Regions from separate parts of the Burkholderia sola genome, predicted to be linked through region 2. Evidence: riboswitches for the same ligand, from Rfam matches in the RefSeq annotation. Region 2 holds a riboswitch; each other region holds the start of a gene.
What was found. Region 2 has a riboswitch for cobalamin ahead of cobG (precorrin-3B synthase). Riboswitches for the same ligand answer to the same signal wherever they lie in the genome.
Positions count from the first base shown of each region.

Region 1 (5,329 bases), on a different replicon from region 2:
GTCGTTCTTGTGTGCGTTGCCGTTCATTTTCGCTCAATTCGATGCGTGCAAATGCAAGTGCGCATGCACGAAGCGCGCGATTTCCTGGCTCAGCTCGATATCCTCCGGCGCGCCCATGAACCCGCCGTGCGGCATCCCTTCGAATATGTGCAGTTCGGTCGGCACCTGTGCGCGGCGCAACGCGCGATGCAGCCGCACGGCGTTCGACAGGAACAGGTCGCGCGTGCCGCTCTGGATGAAGGTCGGCGGGAAGCCGGCCGCGAAATCGCCGAACAGCGGCGACAGATACGGATGGGCGAGATCGGCGCCGTTCGCGTAGAGCAGGTTGTTCGCCATCAGCGGCGCCGGCAGCACGACATCGACGAGCCGGTTGGTTTCGAAGCTGTCGCCGGATTCGGTCAGGTCGGCTTCCGGCGACAGCAGCACCAGCGCGGCCGGCAGCGGCAGGCCCTCGTCGCGGGCGCGCAGCACCATCGCGGCCGCGAGATTGCCGCCGGCCGAACGGCCGCCGATGACGACGTTTTCCGGTGCGTAATGCTTCAGCACGTAGGCATAGGTTGCGACGCAGTCGTCGAGCGCGGCGGGATACGGATGCTCGGGCGGCATCCGGTAGTCGACGCCGTAGCATCGAATGCCGAGCCGGTCGGCCTGCATTTGCGCGCCGGCACGGCACGCGGCGCCGCCGCCGACGATCAGCGCACCGCCGTGCAGGTCGATGATTGCGCATGCGCCGGACGGCACCGCTTCGGGTGTCGCGACGTGCACGTCCGCAGCGCCGACCCGGATCGTCTCGACGCCCGAACGCAACGAGCCGGCGAACTGCGCGACAGCGGTCGCGTAATGCGCGTCGGCGCTGGCCTTCACGCGCATCCATGCGTCGATGTCGTCGACGGCCGGCATCGCGTGCAGCGCGTTCAGCGGCACGCCGTCGTCGCCGGTCAGGCGTTGCAGCGCGGCGCGCGCTTCATCGCTGATCGAGGTCGGGAAGGGAACGACACGGCTCGGCAGCACGACGCCGTCGGGTTTGTCTTTCATCGCTTGGGTTCCGTTCGGGGCGTCATGCGGGCGAAGGCCAGTGGCGCAGCATCGCGTCGAGCGCATCGAGGCTGCGCGACCACGACGCGTCGGCATCCGGTGCGCTGTGCGAGAAGCCGCCGGCGTTTTCGAGCGTCACGTAGCCCATGAAGAAGCCGCCGAGCAGGCGGATCGCATGCGCGTGCTCGGCATCCGGCAGGTCGTAGCTGCGCAGCACCGCCGACGTCATCCTGACGAGCTGCCCGCCCGCGCTCGCGGCGGCGCGCTCGGCGCTCACCGGATGGCGCGCGGCGGCGAAGCGGCCCGGATGCGCCCGTGCGTAGTCGCGATAGACGTTCGCGAGCGCGGCCAGCGCGTCCTTGCCGGTGCGGCCGGCAAGCGCGTCGGCGGCGCGATCGGCCAGTTCCTGCAGCGCGAACAGCGCGATGCGGCTCTTGAGATCGTCGAAGCTCGGGATATGGGAATACAGGCTCGCCAGCTTCACGTCGAAATGCCGCGCGAGCGCCGCGCCGGTGAGCTGCTCGAAACCGGCTTCATCGGCGAGTTGCGCGCCGGCTTCGACGAGTTTGTCCACGGTAAGGCCGGCACGCGCCATGACGAATGCTACGAAGATTAGTCAAAAACCTAATTCTATTAGCTTTCGTCGCGATGTCAATTTCATGCGCGTGCCGGCGTGGCGCGTTGCGCCGATGCGTGGGGCCGTCAGAACGTATAACTGACCTTGCCGAACGCGGTACGCCCGAGCGTGTTGTAACCGTACGCGGTCATGTACTGCCGGTCGAACAGGTTCGACAGCGATGCCGACACCGTCAGGTGCGAATTGATCCGGTACGACGCGCGCAGGTTTACCGTCAGGTACGACGCCAGATACTGCCGGTTGGCCGGATCGTCGAACGTCGAGCCGCCGTACAGCAGCGACGCGCCCGTGCTCAGCGCATGCAGCTTCAGTTCGTCCCACGTGTGATCGACGTTCAGGCTGACCGTTTGCCGCGGCCGGCGGCTCAGCCACGTCCGGTTCGTTTCGTCCTGCGGATTCAGGATGCCGACCGCGACGCTGATCGGCGTCGAGCGGCCGATCGTGCCCTTGTACGACAGGTCGATGCCGCGAATATGCGAGCGGCCGATGTTCATCGGCGAGAACGTCGCCGGGTTGTACGCGATCAGGTTGTTGACGCGCGTGTCGTAGATCGCTGCGGTGAACGTGCCGTACGCGGTGTTCGCGTCGAGCGCGGCCTCGACCGACGTGCTGCGTTCCGGGCTGAGGTTCGGGTTGCCGTAGCCGGGGTAGTACAGGTCGTTGAACGTCGGCAGCCGGAACGCGTTGCCGTACGACATGCGCGCCGTGTAGACCGGCGTGATCGCCCACGACAGTGCGGCGTTGCCGGTGTTCACCGCTTGCCCGGCGATGATCTCGTGACGGCCGGCGACGAACATCGTTACGCTGCCGAGCGTCGCCGATTGGTGCAGCGAGAACGCGGAATCGTTGCGCGTCGGCACGCCGCCGGGAATGTCGACCGGCAGGAACGCCTGTTCGCGGGTGAAGTCGTACGCGAGCTTCGATTCGCCCGACAACGGCAGGCCGAACAGGTGGAATCGGTGCTCCTGATGAGTCAGCGACGTCGACGTGCTGATCCGCTGCGAATTGATCTGGTCGGTCGCGAGGGCCGGGTCGTCCGCGTAGATGAACTGGCGGTCGTTCGCATAGCCGAACGACTGGTCGAACTGCGTATCGGGCGTGATGTCGAGATGGAACGCAACGCCCGTCGTCAACTGGTGGTCGAGCTCGCGATTCGCGTAGCCGCTGTTGTCGTAGGACAGATCGGAGCGGTGATACAGCGCGAACGTCGAGATCGACCAGTTGTCGCGCGCATAGCCGAGCCGCGCGTCGAGATCCTGCGCGTGATACGGATTGCGGCCGTCTTCGTGGCCGTAGAAGAACGGCCGCGTCGCATCGATGCCGGCCGTGTTGTAGTCGTGCAGCCCGAGCGAATAGGTGAGGCCGCCGAGCGCGGCCAGCGGCCCGGTCGACGGCACCGTTCCCGACGTGCGGAACTGCGTGTCGAACGTCTTGTTCGAGCCGCCGCCGGCCGACACGGTGGTCCGGTTCGGCTGGTTGGCGGCGCGGCGCGTGAAGAGTTGCACGACGCCGCCCATCGCGTTGTTGCCGAACGACGCGGCGGCCGGGCCGGAGATCACCTCGACGCGCTCGAACGCTTCGGTCGGCAGGTCGGCCCACGGCGCGATTCCGGTGGTCGGCGAGCCGATCCGGATGCCGTCGATGAACACGGCGACCTGACTCGCCGACGAGCCGCGGATGCTGACCGACGCGGACGAGCCGGGCCCGCCGTTCTGCGCGACGGTCACGCCCGGCAGCGTCGCGAGCGCCTGCGTGATGCTCGGGTCGGCGGGCGACAGCCGGTCGAGGTCCTCGCGCGTGAGCACCTGGGTCGACGCATAGCGTCGGTCGAACGATTCGGGCAGGTGCCGCGTGTCGGTCACGCTGATCGTCGGCAGGTCCGCGCCGGGCGCGGGCGCGGCGGGCTGCGCGAGCGCCGTTTCGCCGGCCGCGTGGGCGAGCGGGGAAAGCAGCGCGGTGGCGGCGGACGTGGCGAGCAGGTGACGAATGTTCATGAGGCGGCGGGACGAGGCGTGTGACGTGTACGGCGATCGCGGGCGGAGGGCGGGCAGGTGGCGCATGCCGACGGCGCGTCGGTGCGACGCTTCGGGTCGGGAAGCGGATTCGGGAACGATGGACATCTGACGGATCCTGAGGTCGGGTCGTCCATGCAACGGGCGACCGCCGGGGGCGGTGCCGCGCGCATCGGGACACCCCGCCCGGTGCGGCTGCGTGGACCTCGGGTCGATGGCAGGTCTCCTGGCTCGCGGGTCCTCATCCGTGCAGGCCTTCCCGGTTTCCCAGTGGCATGCGGTGGCACGGATTCGCCGCTCACAGTTGCGGGGGCAGCCGCAGATTCGGGGCGTTGCCCCTGCTGCGTTCCCTTTTGATCCCGTCTCCGGGAACCATCAGCGCGCAAGGGTAATGGCGGGCGGTCAGGGACGTCAATCGTCCGGCCGCGCGCGGGTGCGAAAAAACGTCATTGCCCGGCGGCGGCTTTCCGAATCCTTTCGTTCGAGGGGCGCGGGCCGTGTTTCAGGTCTGAAGAAACGGCCGGATTCGAACGCGTCCGGTCGCGCCGGAACCGGCGGCCGTCGTTCCGAAGGCCGACGGCCGGCGCGTGTCGTTATCGATGCGTGCCGCGACGCTCAGGCCGGTGCCGACACCAGCGCGCAGAAGTTCTCGAGATCGACGTTGCCGCCGCTGATCACCACGCCGACGCGCTTGCCCTGCAGCGCATCCTTCATTCGGCGCACGGCGGCGAACGACAGGCAGCCGGTCGGCTCGACGACGAGCTTCATACGCGTGGCGAAGAAGCGCATGCAGTCGACGAGTTCCGCGTCCGTCGCGGTGAGGATGTCGTCGACGTCGCGACGCAGGATCGGGAACGTGAGGTTGCCGAGGTGCTGCGTCTGCGCACCGTCGGCGATCGTGCGCGGGGTGTCGATGTGCACGATCGTGCCGGACCGGAACGATTGCTGTGCATCGTTGCCGGCTTCGGGCTCGACGCCGTACAGCTTCGCGTGCGGCGACAGCGCACGGGTGGCGAGCGCGGTGCCCGACAGCAGCCCGCCGCCGCCGAGCGGCGTGAACACCGCGTCGAGCGGGCCGACTTCGTCGAACAGTTCCTTGGCCGCGGTGCCCTGGCCGGCGATCACGTCCGGGTGATCGTAGGGCGGCACCAGCGTGAGCCCGTGCTTCTCGGCGAGATCGCGCCCGATCTGCTCGCGATCCTCGGTGTAGCGATCGTAGGTCACGACGTTGCCGCCGTAGCCGCGCGTCGCGGCCATCTTCGCGGCCGGCGCGTCCTGCGGCATCACGATCGTCGCGGGAATGCCGAGCATGCGCGCCGACAGCGCGATCGCCTGCGCATGGTTGCCCGACGAGAACGCGACGACGCCGTGGCGCCGCTGTTCCGCGTTGAAGCGCGACAGCGCGTTGAACGCGCCGCGGAACTTGAAGGCGCCCATGCGCTGCAGGTTCTCGCACTTGAAGAACACCTGCGCGCCGAGCGCGTCGTCGATCGTCCGCGACGTCATCACCGGCGTGCGGTGCGCGTGGCCTTCGAGCCGGGTCGCGGCGGCGGCGACGTCGCCGTACGTGGGGAGAGCGGGAGAGTTCATGGTTGCTGGAGGATTGAAAAGTCAGTCGACTGGAATGCGGGGGCGCACCGGGTCA
Region 1 covers NZ_FR989676.1:2,229,312-2,234,640, forward strand. Annotated here, with positions in the region: gene KR541_RS26435 (DUF6331 family protein) at 1-27, opposite strand, end outside; gene KR541_RS26440 (alpha/beta hydrolase) at 34-1,035, opposite strand; gene KR541_RS26445 (TetR/AcrR family transcriptional regulator) at 1,058-1,609, opposite strand; gene KR541_RS26450 (TonB-dependent receptor domain-containing protein) at 1,738-3,666, opposite strand; cobalamin riboswitch at 3,884-4,076, opposite strand; gene KR541_RS26455 (threo-3-hydroxy-L-aspartate ammonia-lyase) at 4,300-5,274, opposite strand; gene KR541_RS26460 (helix-turn-helix transcriptional regulator) at 5,327-5,329, opposite strand, start outside.
Region 1: another riboswitch for cobalamin. It lies ahead of KR541_RS26450 (TonB-dependent receptor domain-containing protein); the one in region 2 lies ahead of cobG (precorrin-3B synthase).

Region 2 (5,329 bases):
TCCGCATGCGCTTCGATCGCGATCGCCTGGCAGGATGGATGCGCGCGCATCCATTCGATGCCGATCGAGCCGCTGCCGGCGCCGACGTCCCACAGCAGTTCGCCGCCCGCGGGCGCGAGGCGCCCGAGCGTCATCGCGCGCAGGTCGCGCTTGGTGAGCTGGCCGTCGTGGCGGTACGCGTCGTCGGGCAGGCCGGGCGTGAGCGCGCGGCGCGGCGCGTCGGGGCCCGCCCGGCAGTCGAGCGCGACGAGATTGAGTGCGGCGGTTTCGTCGATGTTCCAGTCGTGCGCGAGGCCGTCGATCCGCCGTTCGAGCGGGCCGCCCAGATGTTCGAACACGCTGATGCGCGTCGGCCCGAAGCCGCGGGCGACGAGTTCGGCCGCGACCGCGGCCGGCGTACGGCCGTCGGCGCTCAGCACGAACAGCCGCCGGCCCGGCAGCAGGTGGCGGCCCAGCGTCGCGAGCGGACGCCCGACGAGCGAGACCGCGCCGACGTCCTGCAGCGCCCAGCCGAGCCGCGCGGCCGCGAGCGACAGCGACGACGGCGCGGGCAGCACGCGCCATTCGTCGGGGGAAAGCGCGCGGGCGAGCGTCGCGCCGACGCCGAACAGCATCGGGTCGCCGCTTGCGAGCACGCACACGGGCGCGCCGCGGCGCGCGAGCAGCCCCGACAGGTCGAACGGCGATGGCCATGCTTCGCGCGCGGCGCGCAGCCGCGCGGGCAGCATGTCGAGATGCCGTTTCGCGCCGACCACGTGCGTCGCATCGAGCAGCGCGCGCCGCGCGTGGCGTCCGAGCCCCGCGTAACCGTCGTCGCCGATGCCCACTACCGTCAGCCACGCCGTCATGCACCCTTCCCCATCGTTCGATTCCATCGTGTCGCCGCGCGGCCGTGAAAGCGCCGGTGCCGCCGTCCGCGTTGCAAAAAACGGCATGGTACCGTGTTCCACCCGGCGTTTCATCTGCCGGCTCGCCCGCGCCCGACCGTTGCCCGCTTCGCCGGCCTCGAACGGCCGGCCGGTCGCGAATCGCGGCCGAAATCGGGTATCCTACGGCCGTTCGTTCGCCGGTGCCCTTCGGGGCCGAAGAGGGAACACAGGGCGCACCGCGCGCCGCTGTGGCTGCCCCCGCAACTGTAGACAGCGAGCCGATCTCCCCCTCATGCCACTGGTTTCACCGGGAAGGCCGGGAGGCGGCGCCGACCTGTCAGCCAGGAGACCTGCCGGCCAGAAAGTGCGTGCGTGCCAGTCGGCGTCGGGCGGGGTGTACCGATGCGTTGGCCGTGGCGCCACACTGTTCCGGTATCCCGTTGAATTCCGCCCCCGATTCGATTCCTGCGTCGCCCATCGTGCGCCCGTCGGCTTGCCCGGGGCTCGTGCGCGTGGTCGCGGCCGCCGACGGCGGGCTGTGCCGGATCAAGCTGCCGGGCGGCCGGCTCGACACGCGCCAGGCGCGTGCGATCGCCGCCGCCGCGCGCCTGCACGGCTCCGGCGAGATCGATGCGACCAATCGCGCGAATCTCCAGTTGCGCGGCATTCGCGACGGTGCGTCCGATGCGCTCGCGCGCGCGCTGCTCGAAGCAGGGCTCGGCCCGCGCACAAGCGCCGGCAACACCGCCATCGATGCGGCCGCGCTCGCGGCGAGCGACGACGTTCGCAACGTGATGCTGAGCCCGCTCGCCGGGCACGACCCGGCCGCGCTCGTCGATAGCCGGGCGCTCGCCATGCCGCTGCTCGACATGCTCGCGAGCGAGCCGCGCCGCGGCGAACTGTCGCCGAAATTCTCGATCCAGCTCGACGGCGGCGAAGCGGTCGCGGCGCTCGATCATCCGCACGACGTCTGGCTCGCCGCGTGGCGTCGCGGCGACGGCGCGGTACGTCTCGCGGCGGGGCTGGCCGGCTGCCCTCCGGTTGCGCACGACGACCGGCCCGCGTCGGTCGACGTGTCGATCGATCAGGGCGTCGCACTGGTCCGCGCACTGCTGCTCGCGTTCCTCGATCTCGCGCCGGCCGACGTCACGCGGATGCGCGCGTTGCTGTCGATGTGCGGCGAACGCACGCTGCTCGAGCGCGCGCAACACTATCTGCCGTTCCCGCTCGCGGCCGATCCGACGCTCGCCGGCTGGCGGCGCACGCCCGCGGACGCCGCGTTGCGTTTCGGCGCATACCCGTCGCGCGACGCGGCACGCTGCAGCATCGGCGCGCAATTCGCGCTCGGGCGGCTTGACGCGGCGCAACTGGAGCGGCTCGCCGCGCTGGCCGAAGCCGACGGCGACGGCACGCTGTCGATGACGCCGTGGCAAGGCGTGTTCATGCACGGCGTATCGAACCAACACGCGGCCGCGACGCGCGAAGCACTCGCGTCGCTCGGCCTCGTGTGCGCGGCGTCCGACCCGCTGGCGACGCTCGTCGCCTGCACCGGCAGCGCGGGCTGCGCGAAAGCGCACGCCGACACGAAACACGACGCGCGCGTGCTTGCTGCGCGCGTCGGCCATCCGCTCGACGTGCATCTGACCGGTTGCGAACGCCACTGCGCGCTGCCGCACGCTGCCGTGCATACGCTCGTCGCGGTGGCGCCCGAACGCTACGACCTTTATCGGCGCGACGCGGCCGCGGGCCTCGGCGCCCTGCTCGCGCGCCGTCTGACGATTGACCAGGCCGCGATCCGCCTCATGGACGCGCGGCACAGCCAGGACACCACCGATGCTTGACTACATTCGCGACGGGCAGGAAATCTACCGTCAGTCGTTCGCGACGATCCGCGCCGAGGCCGACCTGTCGCAGGTGCCGCCCGATCTCGAGAAACTCGCGGTACGCGTGATCCATGCGAGCGGGATGGTCGACGTCGTGTACGACCTGCGTTTTTCCGCTGGCGCCGGCACGGCCGGCCGCACCGCGCTCGCGGCCGGCGCACCGATCCTGTGCGACGCGAGGATGGTCGCCGAAGGCATCACGCGCGCGCGGCTGCCCGCGGCCAACCGCGTGATCTGCACGCTCGGCGAGCCGCAGGTGCCCGATCTCGCGCAACGCCTCGGCAACACGCGCTCGGCCGCCGCGCTCGAACTGTGGCGTCCGCATCTCGCGGGCAGCGTCGTCGTGATCGGCAATGCGCCGACCGCGCTGTTCCACCTGCTCGACATGATCGACGCCGGCGCGCCGCGCCCCGCGCTGATCGTCGGTTTCCCGGTCGGCTTCATCGGCGCGGCCGAATCGAAGGCGGCGCTCGACGCCGACAGCCGCGGCGTGCCGTACGTCACGCTGCTCGGCCGGCGCGGCGGCAGCGCGATGGCCGCCGCCGCGGTGAATGCGCTCGCGACGGAGGTCGAATGACGCGCGCGCGCGGACGGCTGTTCGGGGTCGGGGTCGGCCCCGGCGATCCGGAACTGATGACGATCAAGGCGCTACGCGTGCTGCAGGCGGCGCCCGTGGTCGCGTATTTCGTCGCGAAGGGCAAGAAAGGCAACGCGTACGGCATCGTCGAAGCGCACCTGCTCGACGGACAGACGCAACTGCCCCTCGTCTATCCGGTGACGACCGAGGCGCTGCCGCCGCCGCTGTGCTACGAGACGGTGATCGCAGATTTCTACGACACCGCGGCCGAGATCGTCGCCGCGCACCTCGATGCAGGCCGCGACGTCGCGGTGATCTGCGAAGGCGACCCGTTCTTCTACGGCTCGTACATGTACCTGCACGACCGTCTCGCGCCGCGCTACGACACCGAGGTGATCCCGGGCGTGTGCGCGATGCTCGGCGGCACGGCCGTGCTCGGCCAGCCGCTCGTCTATCGCAACCAGAGCCTGTCGGTGCTGTCGGGCGTGCTGCCCGAGCACGAACTGCGCGAGCGGCTCGCGCGGGCCGACGCGGCCGTCGTGATGAAGCTCGGCCGCAATTTCGACAAGGTGCGGCGCGTGCTCGACGAACTCGGGCTCGCGAAGCGCGCGCTCTACGTCGAGCGCGCGACGATGGCGAACCAGCGCATCGTGCCGCTCGACGAAGTCGATCCGATGGCGTCGCCGTATTTCTCGCTGCTCGTCGTGCCGGGGGAAAAATGGCAAGGATGACGACGCCGCCCGCGATCGTGATCCTCGGCGCGGGCGCGCTCGATACCGCGCGACGTATCCAGGCGCGTTATCCAGATGCCCTCGTGCACGGTCTCGCGTCGCGCGTCGACGCCGACGTGCCGTTCGACGAACTCGGCCCTCACCTGCGCGAACTCTATGCGCGCGGCTTGCCGATCGTCGCGCTGTGCGCGGCCGGCATCGTGATCCGCTGCCTCGCGCCCGCGCTCGCCGACAAGGGCGTCGAGCCGCCGGTGCTCGCGGTCGCGGAGGACGGCTCGGCCGTCGTGCCGCTGCTCGGGGGGCTGACCGGCGTCAACGTGATCGCGCGCGAAATCGCCGAATGCGTCGGCGTCGCGCCGGCGATCACGACGAGCGGCGAACTGCGCTTCGGCGCGTGCGTGCTCAATCCGCCGGAAGGCTATGCGCTCGCCGATCTCGCGCAGGGCAAGCGCTTCGTGTCCGACCTGCTCGCGGGCGCGTCGATGCGCATCGACGGCGCCGCGCCGTGGCTCGACGACGTCGCGCTGCCGCGCGATGCCGCAGCCGCGCACGCGATTCGCGTGACGCCCGATGCGTGGCGCGGCGCGCGCGACGAACTCGTGATTCATCCGCGCAGCGTGGTGGTCGGCGTCGCCGCGAATGCCGCGCATGCCGGCGAAGCGCTTGCTGCGCGCATCGAAGCCCTGCTCGACGCACAGGGCCTCGCGCGGCTGGCGCTCGCGGCCCTCGTCGCGCCCGCATCGGCGATCGGCGAACCCGCGCTGGAAGAAGCGGCGAACACGCTCGACGTGCCGCTGCGTTTCGTCGATAGCGATAGTGACCGCGACGCGCCCGCCGACGCCACCACGCTGCTCGGCCGCGCATTACGCGTCGCCCACACGCTACGTGAAGAATCGAACGGCCTCGCGTGCGCGATCGCATCGCACCCGGTCGATCCGGCCACGCTCGGCCGCGCACGCGGCCGCCTGACGGTGCTCGGCCTCGGCCCGGGCGGCGCCGCCTGGCTCACGCCGGCCGCACGCGCGGCGCTCGCGGATGCGACCGACATCCTCGGCTATACCACCTACGTGAACATGGCCGGCCCGTTTCGGGCCGACCAGCGCGTGCACGGCACCGACAATCGCGAGGAAATGCAGCGTGCGCGCCATGCGTTCGAACTGGCGGCCGAGGGCCGGCGCGTCGCGGTCGTGTCGTCGGGCGACCCCGGCGTATTCGCGATGGCCGCGGCCGTGCTCGAAGCGCTCGATGAAGCCCGAGACCCGCAATGGG
Region 2 covers NZ_FR989675.1:1,845,495-1,850,823, reverse strand. Annotated here, with positions in the region: gene cbiE (precorrin-6y C5,15-methyltransferase (decarboxylating) subunit CbiE) at 1-848, opposite strand, end outside; cobalamin riboswitch at 1,051-1,241, shown strand; gene cobG (precorrin-3B synthase) at 1,349-2,710, shown strand; gene KR541_RS08425 (precorrin-8X methylmutase) at 2,703-3,329, shown strand; gene KR541_RS08420 (precorrin-2 C(20)-methyltransferase) at 3,326-4,060, shown strand; gene cobJ (precorrin-3B C(17)-methyltransferase) at 4,057-5,329, shown strand, end outside.

Region 3 (5,329 bases), on a different replicon from region 2:
GTCGGCGGTCTGCGGGAACGAGCCGATCGTCGTCGTCGGGAACGCCGGCAGGTTCAGGCGCGCCGACTGCTTCGATGCACGCTGCGTATACGGGCTCGCGCGGTTGCCGAGCGGCGCGTCGATGCGCGCGAGCGCGGCCTTCACCGCCGGGTTGTTCACGCGCGGCGAGCGGCGCCGCGAATCGATCGCGGCGGCATTCGCGGCGAGCGCGTCGGCCACCTTGTCGCGGCCTTCGTTCAGTGCGGTCGCAAGCACCTTCAGCTCGTCGAGCTTCTGCAGCGCGAACGCGAGCCACGAGCGGATTTCCGCGTCGAGCTTCTCTTCGCTCGCGAGATCGACCGGCACGTGCAACAGCGAGCATGACGGCGCGAGCCACAGCCGGTCGCCCAGTTGCTTCGCGAGCGGCTCGAGCCAGTCGAGCGCGGCGTTCAGGTCGGTCTTCCAGATGTTGCGGCCGTTGATCGCGCCGACCGACAGCACGCGCTCCGGCGGCAGTTCGCGCACCAGCGCGTCGACTTCGTCGCGGGCATTGATCGCGTCGATATGCAGGCCGTCGATCGACAGCGACGCCGCGAGCGTCAGATTGTCCTGAAGCTGGCCGAAGTACGTGGCGAGCAGCAGCTTGATGCGGCGCGTTTCCAGCGCCTCGTACGCGATGCGGAATGCCTGGCGCCATTCGGCATCGAGCTCGGTCACGAGAATCGGTTCGTCGATCTGCACCCATTCGACACCCTGCGCGGTCAGCGTGTCGAGCAGCGCGCCGTACACCGGCAGCAGCTTCGGCAGCAGCGCGAGGCGGTCGGAATCGTCCTTCGCCTTGCCGAGCCACAGGTACGTGACGGGGCCGAGAATCACCGGTTTCGCATTCACGCCCTGCGCGGTCGCTTCGGCGAGTTGCTGGAGCAGACGCGACGGATCGAGCGAGAAATTCGTGTCCGCATGGAACTCCGGCACGATGTAGTGGTAGTTCGTATCGAACCACTTCGTCATTTCACCGGCCGCGACCCCGCCGCAGCACGCGGCGTGCTCCTCCGTCGACTGCGCCGAACGGCCGCGTGCGACGCGGAAATAATTGTCGAGCGCATCGCCGTGGAAATCCTGCACGCGCTTCGGCAGGTTGCCGAGCGTGAAGCTCATGTCGAGCACCTGGTCGTAGAACGCGAAGTCGCCGATCGGCGCGAGATCGAGATCGCGCTGGTCGTGCCAATGACGCCGGCGCAACTCGGCGCCAAGCGCCTTCAGTTCGTCGCGCGACGATTCACCCTTCCAGTAGCGTTCGAGACCGAACTTGAGTTCGCGCTTCGCGCCGATGCGCGGAAAACCGAGGTTGTGTGTCGTGACCATGAAGCTGCCGTCCAGAAGAAAGTGTAGATCCGGCAGCCATCATAGGGATTTCAAACCATGAAATAAAATGGCATTATTTCATTCATCCATTAACATTTTTCATGCATCTGCCCGATGCACGCAATCCATGCTGGAACGATTCCATCTCGTCGTCATACGTGAAGTCGAGCGCCAGGGCTCGCTGACCGCGGCGGCCAATGCGCTGCACCTCACGCAATCGGCGCTCAGCCACACCGTCAGGAAAGTCGAGCAGCAGCTCGGCACGGCGATCTGGGACCGCGAAGGCCGCGGCCTGCGGCTCACGCAGGGCGGGCACTATCTGCTGAAGCTGGCGAACCGGCTGCTGCCGCAGTTCGAGCTCGCCGAGGAGCGGATGAAGCAGTACGCGAAGGGCGAGCGCGGCACGCTGCGCATCGGGATGGAGTGCCATCCGTGCTATCAGTGGCTGCTGAAGGTCGTGTCGCCGTACCTGTCGCGCTGGCCCGACGTCGACGTGGACGTGAAGCAGCGCTTCCAGTTCGGCGGCATCGGCGCGCTGTTCGGTTACGACATCGACGTGCTCGTGACGCCCGATCCGCTGAACAAGCCGGGGCTGCGCTTCGACCCGGTGTTCGACTACGAACAGGTGCTGGTGGTCGCGGATTCGCACCGGTTCGCGAATGTCGACTACGTGACGCCCGAACAACTGACCGACGAGATCCTGATCACGTACCCGGTCGAGACCGACCGGCTCGACATCTACAACCAGTTCCTGACGCCGGCCGGCATCGTGCCGAGGCGGCACAAGTCGATCGAGACGACCGACATCATGTTGCAGATGGTCGCGAGCGGGCGCGGCGTGGCCGCGCTGCCGCGGTGGCTTGCCGACGAGTATGCGGACCGGATGCCGGTCGTACCGGTCAAGCTCGGCAAGAACGGCATCGCGAAGCAGATCTTCCTCGGCATCCGCGAAGCGGACGCAGCGATCGACTATCTGGCCGCGTTCGTCGCGCTGGCGCGCGAATCGACGTGGAGCGCGCCGCGCATGCTGCGCTAGGCGCGCCCGGTTGCCCCGCGCGTCAGGCGGCGCGCAGGCCGGCGCGTTCGCCGCGCTCGACCCACGCGCCGAACAGTAGGCCGATCGTCGTCCACATGATCACCTGCATGCCGATGGCCGCCACGCGGAACCTCCACAGCAAGGTCGCCGGGAAATCGGCCGGCAACTCGCTGACCGACGGCAGCCCGATCTGCACGGCCGCGATGATCGCGACGAACACGAGCCCGGCGACGATCGATGCGTTCCACGGGCCGAGCTTCGCCAGCAGATGGCGGCGCACGCCGACCGAGAACACCATCGTCGCGACCGAGATCGCGATCATCAGGAAGAACAGGCCGGTGCGATAGCCGATCGTGTCGGGGTCGCCGACCGACGGCGGATTGGCCGGGTACTTGAGGTTCGGCACGACCACGAGCGCAACGAACGCCGCCAGCGCGAGCCATGCGGCCAGCGGCCGTGCCGGCAGGCGGCTGCCGCGTCCGTACGCATACGCGAAGACCAGCGAGAACAGTCCGCCGAATGCCGCGCCGTAGGTCACGACGCCCGTCAGCAGCCCGAGGCCGGCCTGCGTGTGGCGGCTGACCAGCTCGGGTTCCGGCGCCTCGCCTTGGGCGGCGGCGGTTTTCTCTTCGACGGCGATCGCCTGATCGACTTGCGGTTCGCCGACGATCCTGGCGAAACCGAACGTGAGGAGGCCCGCGGCGATGCCTGCGAGCATCCCGCGCATGAGTAGCTTTCCGACCATCGCAGGCTCCGCGTCAGTGGCAGGGAAAGCCGAGCAGATGGCGGCCGTCGTGGACGAATTCGTGGACATACATGCCCGGCACGAGCGACGTCGCGCCCTGTTCCGCACCGACGAAATACAGCGCGAGCAGCAGGATCAGGCCGACGAACACGGCCCAGGGCAACAGCTCGCGGACGGGGATGGGTGCCGGCACGACCGCCGGCTTCAGCACTGCTTCGCTCATGGATGCACCTCAGGGGAATCGCGCCCCGACAAATGATGGATGGGTACGAAGGCAGGTCTGGCTTCCGGGATCGTCGATTCCCCGGTTACAGTGGCGCGACCGCGCCGGAATTGCACCGGCTTCCGCGCTTCGTATCGGGCGAATTGTACGCGCGAACGTTCGCGTATTGAAGCGATGACACACGGGTAAGCGCGTCCCGCTCCGGATCATCCGACAACCGACATGACCAAACCTGCCTCGCTCTGCCTGATCGCACACGCATCGACCCGCGCGATGCGCACCGGCACGTTTCCCGACGACGACCTGCTCGACGCGCACGGGCTCGCCGAAGCCGCTGCGCTGCGCGGCCGGTTGACGGGTGCTGCCGGCTCGCTCGTGCTGTGCAGCCCGGCACGCTGCGCAACGCAGACCGCCGATGCGCTCGGGTTGCACGCCGACATCGACGACGCGCTGCGCGACATCGACTACGGCAACTGGCGCGGCAAGCGGCTGCACGATCTCGCGCGCGACCTGCCCGACGAACTGGCCGCGTGGATCGGCACGCCGTCCGCGTCGCCGCATCGCGGCGAATCGTTCGACGCCGCCGCGCATCGGGTCGGCACATGGTTGAGCACGCTGCCGACGGATCGCGATGTCGTCGCGATCACGCATGCGCCGATCGTCCGCGCAACCCTCGCGCACGTGCGGCGGATGAGCCTCGAGGCCGCCGCGCGTCTCGACGTCGCGCCGCTGTCGTGCACGACATTCGTCGCGTCGCCGAGCGGCTGGACGTTGGCCGCGACGGCCGCCAACGTGCGCGACACCGGCGCGTAAACTCACTGTCCTGCTCACTATGTGAGCGAACGATGCGCGCCGACGCGTCGCATGTCGCCGCTCGCCTTACATCCCGTAAGACACACCGTTCGTCATCCCGACTGTCATCAAACTGACTGCTAGCCGCAGCTAGGATCGGACGCGGTTCCCTCACGAGATGCCGTCATGAATCAACCTGCTTCATCCGCCCCGAACAATCCGGGCTCCGTCGCACGCACCCGGCAGATCGGCTATGCCGCGTTCCTGCTGGTGCTCGTGCTCGGCGCCGTCTATATCGCCACGCACCTGATCGACGATCTGGCGCCGGTCCGCGAAGGGACGTTGTTCCCGTACCTGCTGCTCGGCGCCGCGCTGCTGATCGCGCTCGGCTTCGAATTCGTCAACGGCTTCCACGACACCGCGAATGCGGTCGCGACCGTGATCTATACGCACTCGCTGACGCCGAACGTCGCGGTGATCTGGTCGGGCATGTGGAACTTCCTCGGCGTAATGGTTTCGAGCGGCGCCGTCGCGTTCGGGATCCTGCAGTTGCTGCCGGTCGAGCTGATCCTGCAGGTCGGCAGCGGCTCGGGCTTCGCGATGGTGTTCGCGCTGCTGATCGCCGCGATCGTCTGGAACCTCGCGACCTGGTATTTCGGGTTGCCGTCGTCGAGCTCGCACACGCTGATCGGGTCGATCATCGGCGTCGGGCTGATGAACCAGTTGCTGCACGGGCCGTCCGGCACGAGCGGTGTCGACTGGGGCCAGGCGCTCGGCGTCGGCAAGTCGCTGCTGCTGTCGCCGATCGTCGGCTTCCTGTGTGCGTCGCTGCTGCTGCTCGTGCTGAAGGCCGCCGTGCGGATTCCTGAGTTGTACAAGGAGCCGCCGAAGGATCAGCCGCCGCCGTTCTGGATTCGCTGCCTGCTGATCCTCACCTGCACCGGCGTGTCGTTCGCGCACGGGTCGAACGACGGACAGAAAGGGATGGGCCTCATCATGCTGATCCTGATCGGCACGGTGCCCACCGCGTATGCGCTGAACAAGGCCGTCACGCCCGCCGAATCGCAGACCTTCGTGGCGGTCGCGAACCAGGCGGCCGCGACGTTCGGGAAATACACGAACGGCGTCGCGCCGTCCGCGAACCCGCGCGCCGATGTCGAACACTACGTGCAGCATCGCGAACTGACGC
Region 3 covers NZ_FR989676.1:1,179,388-1,184,716, reverse strand. Annotated here, with positions in the region: gene metE (5-methyltetrahydropteroyltriglutamate--homocysteine S-methyltransferase) at 1-1,344, opposite strand, end outside; gene KR541_RS21905 (LysR family transcriptional regulator) at 1,472-2,380, shown strand; gene KR541_RS21900 (CbtA family protein) at 2,403-3,125, opposite strand; gene KR541_RS21895 (CbtB domain-containing protein) at 3,139-3,348, opposite strand; cobalamin riboswitch at 3,382-3,520, opposite strand; gene KR541_RS21890 (histidine phosphatase family protein) at 3,571-4,161, shown strand; gene KR541_RS21885 (inorganic phosphate transporter) at 4,327-5,329, shown strand, end outside.
Region 3: another riboswitch for cobalamin. It lies ahead of KR541_RS21895 (CbtB domain-containing protein); the one in region 2 lies ahead of cobG (precorrin-3B synthase).

Region 4 (5,329 bases), 920 kb from region 2:
ATCCGGCACTCGTCGAGAAGTGGCATCTCGCCGACGTGTTCATGCAATACCAGATGCTGCCGCGCCATCCTTCGCAGCTCTATGAAATCGCGCTCGAGGGCATCGCGCTGTTCTTCGTGCTGTTCCTGTTCGCGCGCAAGCCGCGGCCGATGGGCGCGATATCCGCGCTGTTCCTGATCGGTTATGGCCTCGCACGTTTCACGGTCGAGTTCGCGCGCGAGCCCGACGACTTCCTCGGCCTGCTCGCGCTCGGCCTGTCGATGGGGCAGTGGCTGTCGCTGCCGATGATCCTCGCGGGTATCGCGATGATGGTCTGGGCGTATCGCCGTCGCGCGGCGAACGCGAATGCGGCTGCTTGAAGTGGCTGCGTGAGGTCGCTGCATGACGCGGTATCGATGTACGCGCGATCGGCGTGCGCATCGGTTACCCGGATGCACATGAAAAACGCCGGCCCTCGGGCCGGCGTTTTCGTTTCCGACAACGGCGCGATGCGCGTTACTGCGTTACTTCATCTGCACGGAGCCGTTGACGGTGACCGACACGGTGGCCTTGCCGCCTTCGACCGCGATCGGCGCACTCATCTTCGCGCTGTCCATCGGCGCCGCGGCCATCGCCATCATGCGCGGGTACGGCTGCACGTTGCGGCCGCTGCCGACGTTCACGTCGCGGATCGTGTAGCTGTTGTAGCCGAACGCCTTCGCGGCTTCGTCCGCGCGGGCGCGGAACGACTTGATCGCTTCGGTCGTGAGCTTCTGCTCGGCCGTGCGCTGCGCTTCCGGCGACAGCGAGAACTCGACGTTCGCAACCTGCATCAGGTTCGACAACTGGCCTGCCAGCTTCGACGCCGCGGCGAAATCGCGCGATTCGAGCGCGACCTCGGTGCGGCCGCGCCATGCGGAGATCTTGCCGTCGCGATCGGTGCTCGGATACACGGAGAACGCGCCCGTGTGCGCGGTGACGCCCGACACGCCCTTCGCCTGCGACAGCGCCGCATCCGCGCGCTGGTTCAGCTGCGCGGTGAGGCTGCCCGGGTCCTTGGCCTGCTGCTCGTAGAACAGCGTGATGTGGATGATGTCCTGCGGCACGTCGGCGCTGGCCTGCGACGAAAGCGACAGCACGCCGGCCGGCTCGGGAAAGTGCGGGTTCGCCGTCTGGGCGTGCGCGGCGGGCGACGCGAGCGTCAGCGCGACGGGAACGGCGGCGGCGAGAGCGAGCGACAGCGCGAGTGCGGATTTCTTGGTCATTGTTGGACTCCTTGTGCGAGGGCGCGCACGCGGATCACGCGTGCGCGACGCGGGCGTACCGCGCGACGAAAAAAACGACGGCCGGCCGATCGGCCGACAGCGGTTGCTTAGGCTGCGCGAAAGCGCCGCGAGTTCCGTTGCGGCAGTGCGTACTGAACAGATTTGACCTTTTGGCCGGTGCCTACTTCATCAACTTTTCGGTGATGAACCGCCATTCCGCGCGCGTGACGGGCGTGATCGACAGCCGGTTGCCGCGGGCGAGCACGCGCATGTCGGCGAGCTCGTCGTGCTCGCGCAGCGCGGCGAGCGGCACGAGCGGCGACTTCTTCACGAAGCGCACGTCGACGAGCAGCCAGCGTGGCGCTTCCTGCGTCGATTTCGGGTCGTAATAGGGGCTTTTCGGATCGAACTGTGTGGGATCGGGGTAGGGCGTGGACGATACTTCGGCGAGGCCCGCGATGCCCGGCTCGGGGCAGCTCGAGTGATAGAACAGCACGCCGTCGCCGATCTTCATCGTGTCGCGCATGAAATTACGCGCTTGATAATTGCGCACGCCGGTCCACGGCAGCGAGCGCTGCGGTGCGTTGGCGAGATCGTCGATGCTTGCTTCGTCCGGTTCGGACTTCATCAGCCAATATTGCATGGATCGTAATCGACGCAGAAGGGGCATGAGGGTCTGTTTGCATGCGGAACGCGCACCCCAAACGAAAAATACAATTCACGGGAATGCCCGAAATCGCCCGCATGGCGGCGTCGCTCGTCACTTGTTTGGCTCGGCCAAACGGCGCTCCTCACTTCTTGCCCTGCGAGCGATTTCGGGCATTCGCATGCGCGTTCCGCATGCAAACAGCCCCTCAAAAAGGAAACGGCATCGGGAGTTCCCGATGCCGTTGGATAGGCCCCCGCCTTGGCCGCTAGGCCGGCATCCTGAACCTGAGGTTCAGAATTGGTCGCAGTTAGCAGCACTTCGGGTACATCAGACAGAGTGACGCGCGCGCCCGTGCTACAAATTTCCGCAACCGTGCACATGGCATTGGTTCAAGGAATATATGACCTTGGCGAACCAGGCAGGGAAGCTGACTGAACTGTGTTTCGATGCGCCAATTTGACCACCGTTGACCGTCGAGATCAAGCGGAATCGACGCATCGTTTCAAACGTTACTGCGTCTCGTGCTGTGCGAGCACCGCGCCGAGCTGTTCGTTCATCTGATGCATTGTACGACGGATTTCTTCCGCCGGAAATGCTTCGCCGTGCCGCACGCTCGTTTGCAGCCGCAGCAATTCCGATGCAAGCGACAGCGCCGCCATCACCGCGATGCGATCGGTGCCGCGCACCGAGCTGTTCGAGCGGATTTTCGACATTTCGGCATCGACGCGCGCGACCGCTTCGAGCAGCGCCGCTTCGGTCTCGGCCGAACAGGCGAGCCGATAGGGCTGACCGAGAATCGAGACTTCGATCTGCTTGGTGCTCATGCATGTTCTCCGTGGCTGGCCGCGTCATCGCCATCCGTGCGCGCCTGCGCATCGAGCAGGTCGAGCTGGTTGTCGGCTTGCTCCGCGCTCTTCGAGCGCGGCAGCTTTTCGAGAATCGCGTTCAGTTTCACCTGGGCGTCGTCGATCTTCGCCGACAGCGTGTCGCGCTCTGCCGCGAGCGCATTGCGTTCGTCGCGCAGCTGCGCGAGTTCCGCGCGGACCGTATCCGCTTCCGCGCGCAATTGCGCGACCTGCTCCTCGAGCGCGAGCCGTTCCGAGTGATAGCGCTTGTTCAGCGAAATCAGACGGCCAATATTTTGAGACAGGGTTTCGAGTTCGTTGAGCATTTGCTGCGTCCTCTAAAGACCCAGCATTTTAGCGCGGAATACCGCGCAATCCGACATCTGTAACGTTTCCAGTCGTAACACCCCTGCTTCTTGCCGCGAATAGGCATGTCCGACGCCGGTCCGGACGCTTCCTTGACGCTCGCGCGACCGGCTCCTAAACTGGCGCCGCCTCGGTGCTCGCGCGCAGGATGCGCGGTTAAACGGGAAGCAGGGGGCGGGCTCCGCGAGCGCGCCAACCTGCGCTGCCCCCGCAACGGTAAGCGGCCGCGTCGCGTGACGCAGGCCGGCTCGGGCGCGTTTCGCGTGCAGGTCGCACGCAGGCGCGGGCCACTGCGCGTCATCGCGCGGGAAGGCGAGCCGGACCGCCGCCAGCCCGGATACCGGCCGAGACGGGGAGCCCGCAAGGGCTCCATGACGCGCGGCCTGCGGGGAAGCGGGGCGCGCAATGCTTCACGGAACGTTCTTCGATGCCGACCCCAATCGTTCGCCACGCGCCCCTGTCGCGCCCGGCCGGCCACCGCAAGCGGATGCACCGCGCGTCGGGCGCGCGGCCGTGCGCCGCATGAGCGCCGCGCGCGCCACCGTCATCTGGGCCGCGCTGGCCGCCGTGGTCGCGCTGCTGTTCGTCGCGTCGCTGTCGATCGGCAGCGTGCCGATGTCGCCGTGGCAGGCGCTTGCGTCGCTCGTGCCGCACGGCGGCGATACCTTGTTTGCCGATATCGTCCGGACGCTGCGCCTGCCGCGCGCGCTCGCGGGTTTCGCGTGCGGCGCGCTGCTCGCGCTGGCCGGCGCGTTGTTGCAGGTGCTGCTGCGCAATCCGCTCGCGGAGCCGTACGTGCTGGGCGTGTCCGGCGGCGCGGCCGGCTTCGCGCTCGTCGCGATGATCGCGGGCGGCGCGTGGTGGCTCGTCGACGCATCCGCATTCGCCGGTTCGCTCGTCTCGGTCGCGCTCGTGCTCGGTCTCGCGAGGCGGGAGCTGTGGCGCGGCGAATCGCGCGACGCATCGCCGCGGCTGCTGCTCACGGGCGTCGTGATCGCGGCGGGATGGGGCGCGCTCGTCACGCTGTTGCTGTCGCTCGCGCCCGATGCACGGCTGCGCGGCATCATCTTCTGGCTGACCGGCGACCTGAACGGCGCGACGGCGCCGTGGTTCGCGTGGGGCGCGCTGTTGCTGAGCGCATGCGCCGCGCTGCCGGCCGCGCCGCAACTGAACGTGCTGCTGCGCGGCGACGCGACCGCGCAGGCGCTCGGCGTGCCGGTCGCGCGGCTGCGCGTGCGGATCTATCTCGTCGCGTCGCTGGCCGCCGCGGCCGCGGTCACGACGGCCGGTACGATCGGCTTCGTCGGCCTCGTCGTGCCGCACGCGTTGCGGCTCGCGTTCGGCAACGACCAGCGGATGCTGCTGCCGGCCGCGATGCTCGCGGGCGGTGGCGGCGTGATGGCGGCCGACCTGCTCGCGCGCACCGCGATCGCGCCCGCACAATTGCCGGTGGGCGTGATGACCGCGTTGATCGGCGTGCCCGTGTTCCTGTGGATGTTGCTGAGGAGGCCGATGCGATGACAGGCACCGCAGCACCGCACGCCGCTGCCGGCGACATGCGCTACATGGCCGTCGACCTGACGCTGAAGGCCGGCGCGCGCACGCTGCTCGACCGCTTCACGCACGCGTTCCGCCCCGGCGAGATCTGGTGCGTCGCCGGGCCGAACGGCGCGGGCAAGACGACGCTGCTCGCCACGCTCGCGGGACTGCAGCCGCCCGCCGGCGGACACGTCGAGATCGACGGTCGGCCGCTTGCCGCATGGCGTCCCGAGCAACTCGCGCAGCGCCGCGCGCTGATGCCGCAGCAACTGCACGATGCGTTCAGCGCGACCGTGTTCGACACGGTGCTGCTCAACCGCTTTCCATATCTCGGCGGCTGGGGTTGGGAGCGCGACGGCGACCGCGCGGCCGCGCGCGAGGCGCTCGCGACATTCGACCTGAACCCGCTCGCGTCGCGCGACGTGATGTCGCTGTCGGGCGGCGAGCGGCAGCGGGTCGCGCTGGCCGCGACGCTGTGCCAGGATGCGCCGCTGATGTTGCTGGACGAACCGCTCGCGCATCTCGACCTGCATCACCAGATCGACTGCCTGACCGCGCTGGCCGCCTGGCTCGCGGCGGGCCCGCGCACGGTGATGTTTTCGTGTCACGACCTGAATCTCGCGCGGCGTTTCGCGACGCATGCGCTGTTGCTCGACGGCCGCGGGCATGCGTGGGCCGGCCGCGTG
Region 4 covers NZ_FR989675.1:2,762,431-2,767,759, reverse strand. Annotated here, with positions in the region: gene lgt (prolipoprotein diacylglyceryl transferase) at 1-359, shown strand, start outside; gene KR541_RS12745 (SIMPL domain-containing protein) at 504-1,244, opposite strand; gene KR541_RS12740 (EVE domain-containing protein) at 1,426-1,887, opposite strand; RNA gene ssrS (6S RNA) at 2,140-2,321, opposite strand; gene KR541_RS12730 (cell division protein ZapA) at 2,403-2,717, opposite strand; gene KR541_RS12725 (ATPase) at 2,714-3,064, opposite strand; cobalamin riboswitch at 3,219-3,467, shown strand; gene KR541_RS12720 (FecCD family ABC transporter permease) at 3,510-4,625, shown strand; gene KR541_RS12715 (ABC transporter ATP-binding protein) at 4,622-5,329, shown strand, end outside.
Region 4: another riboswitch for cobalamin. It lies ahead of KR541_RS12720 (FecCD family ABC transporter permease); the one in region 2 lies ahead of cobG (precorrin-3B synthase).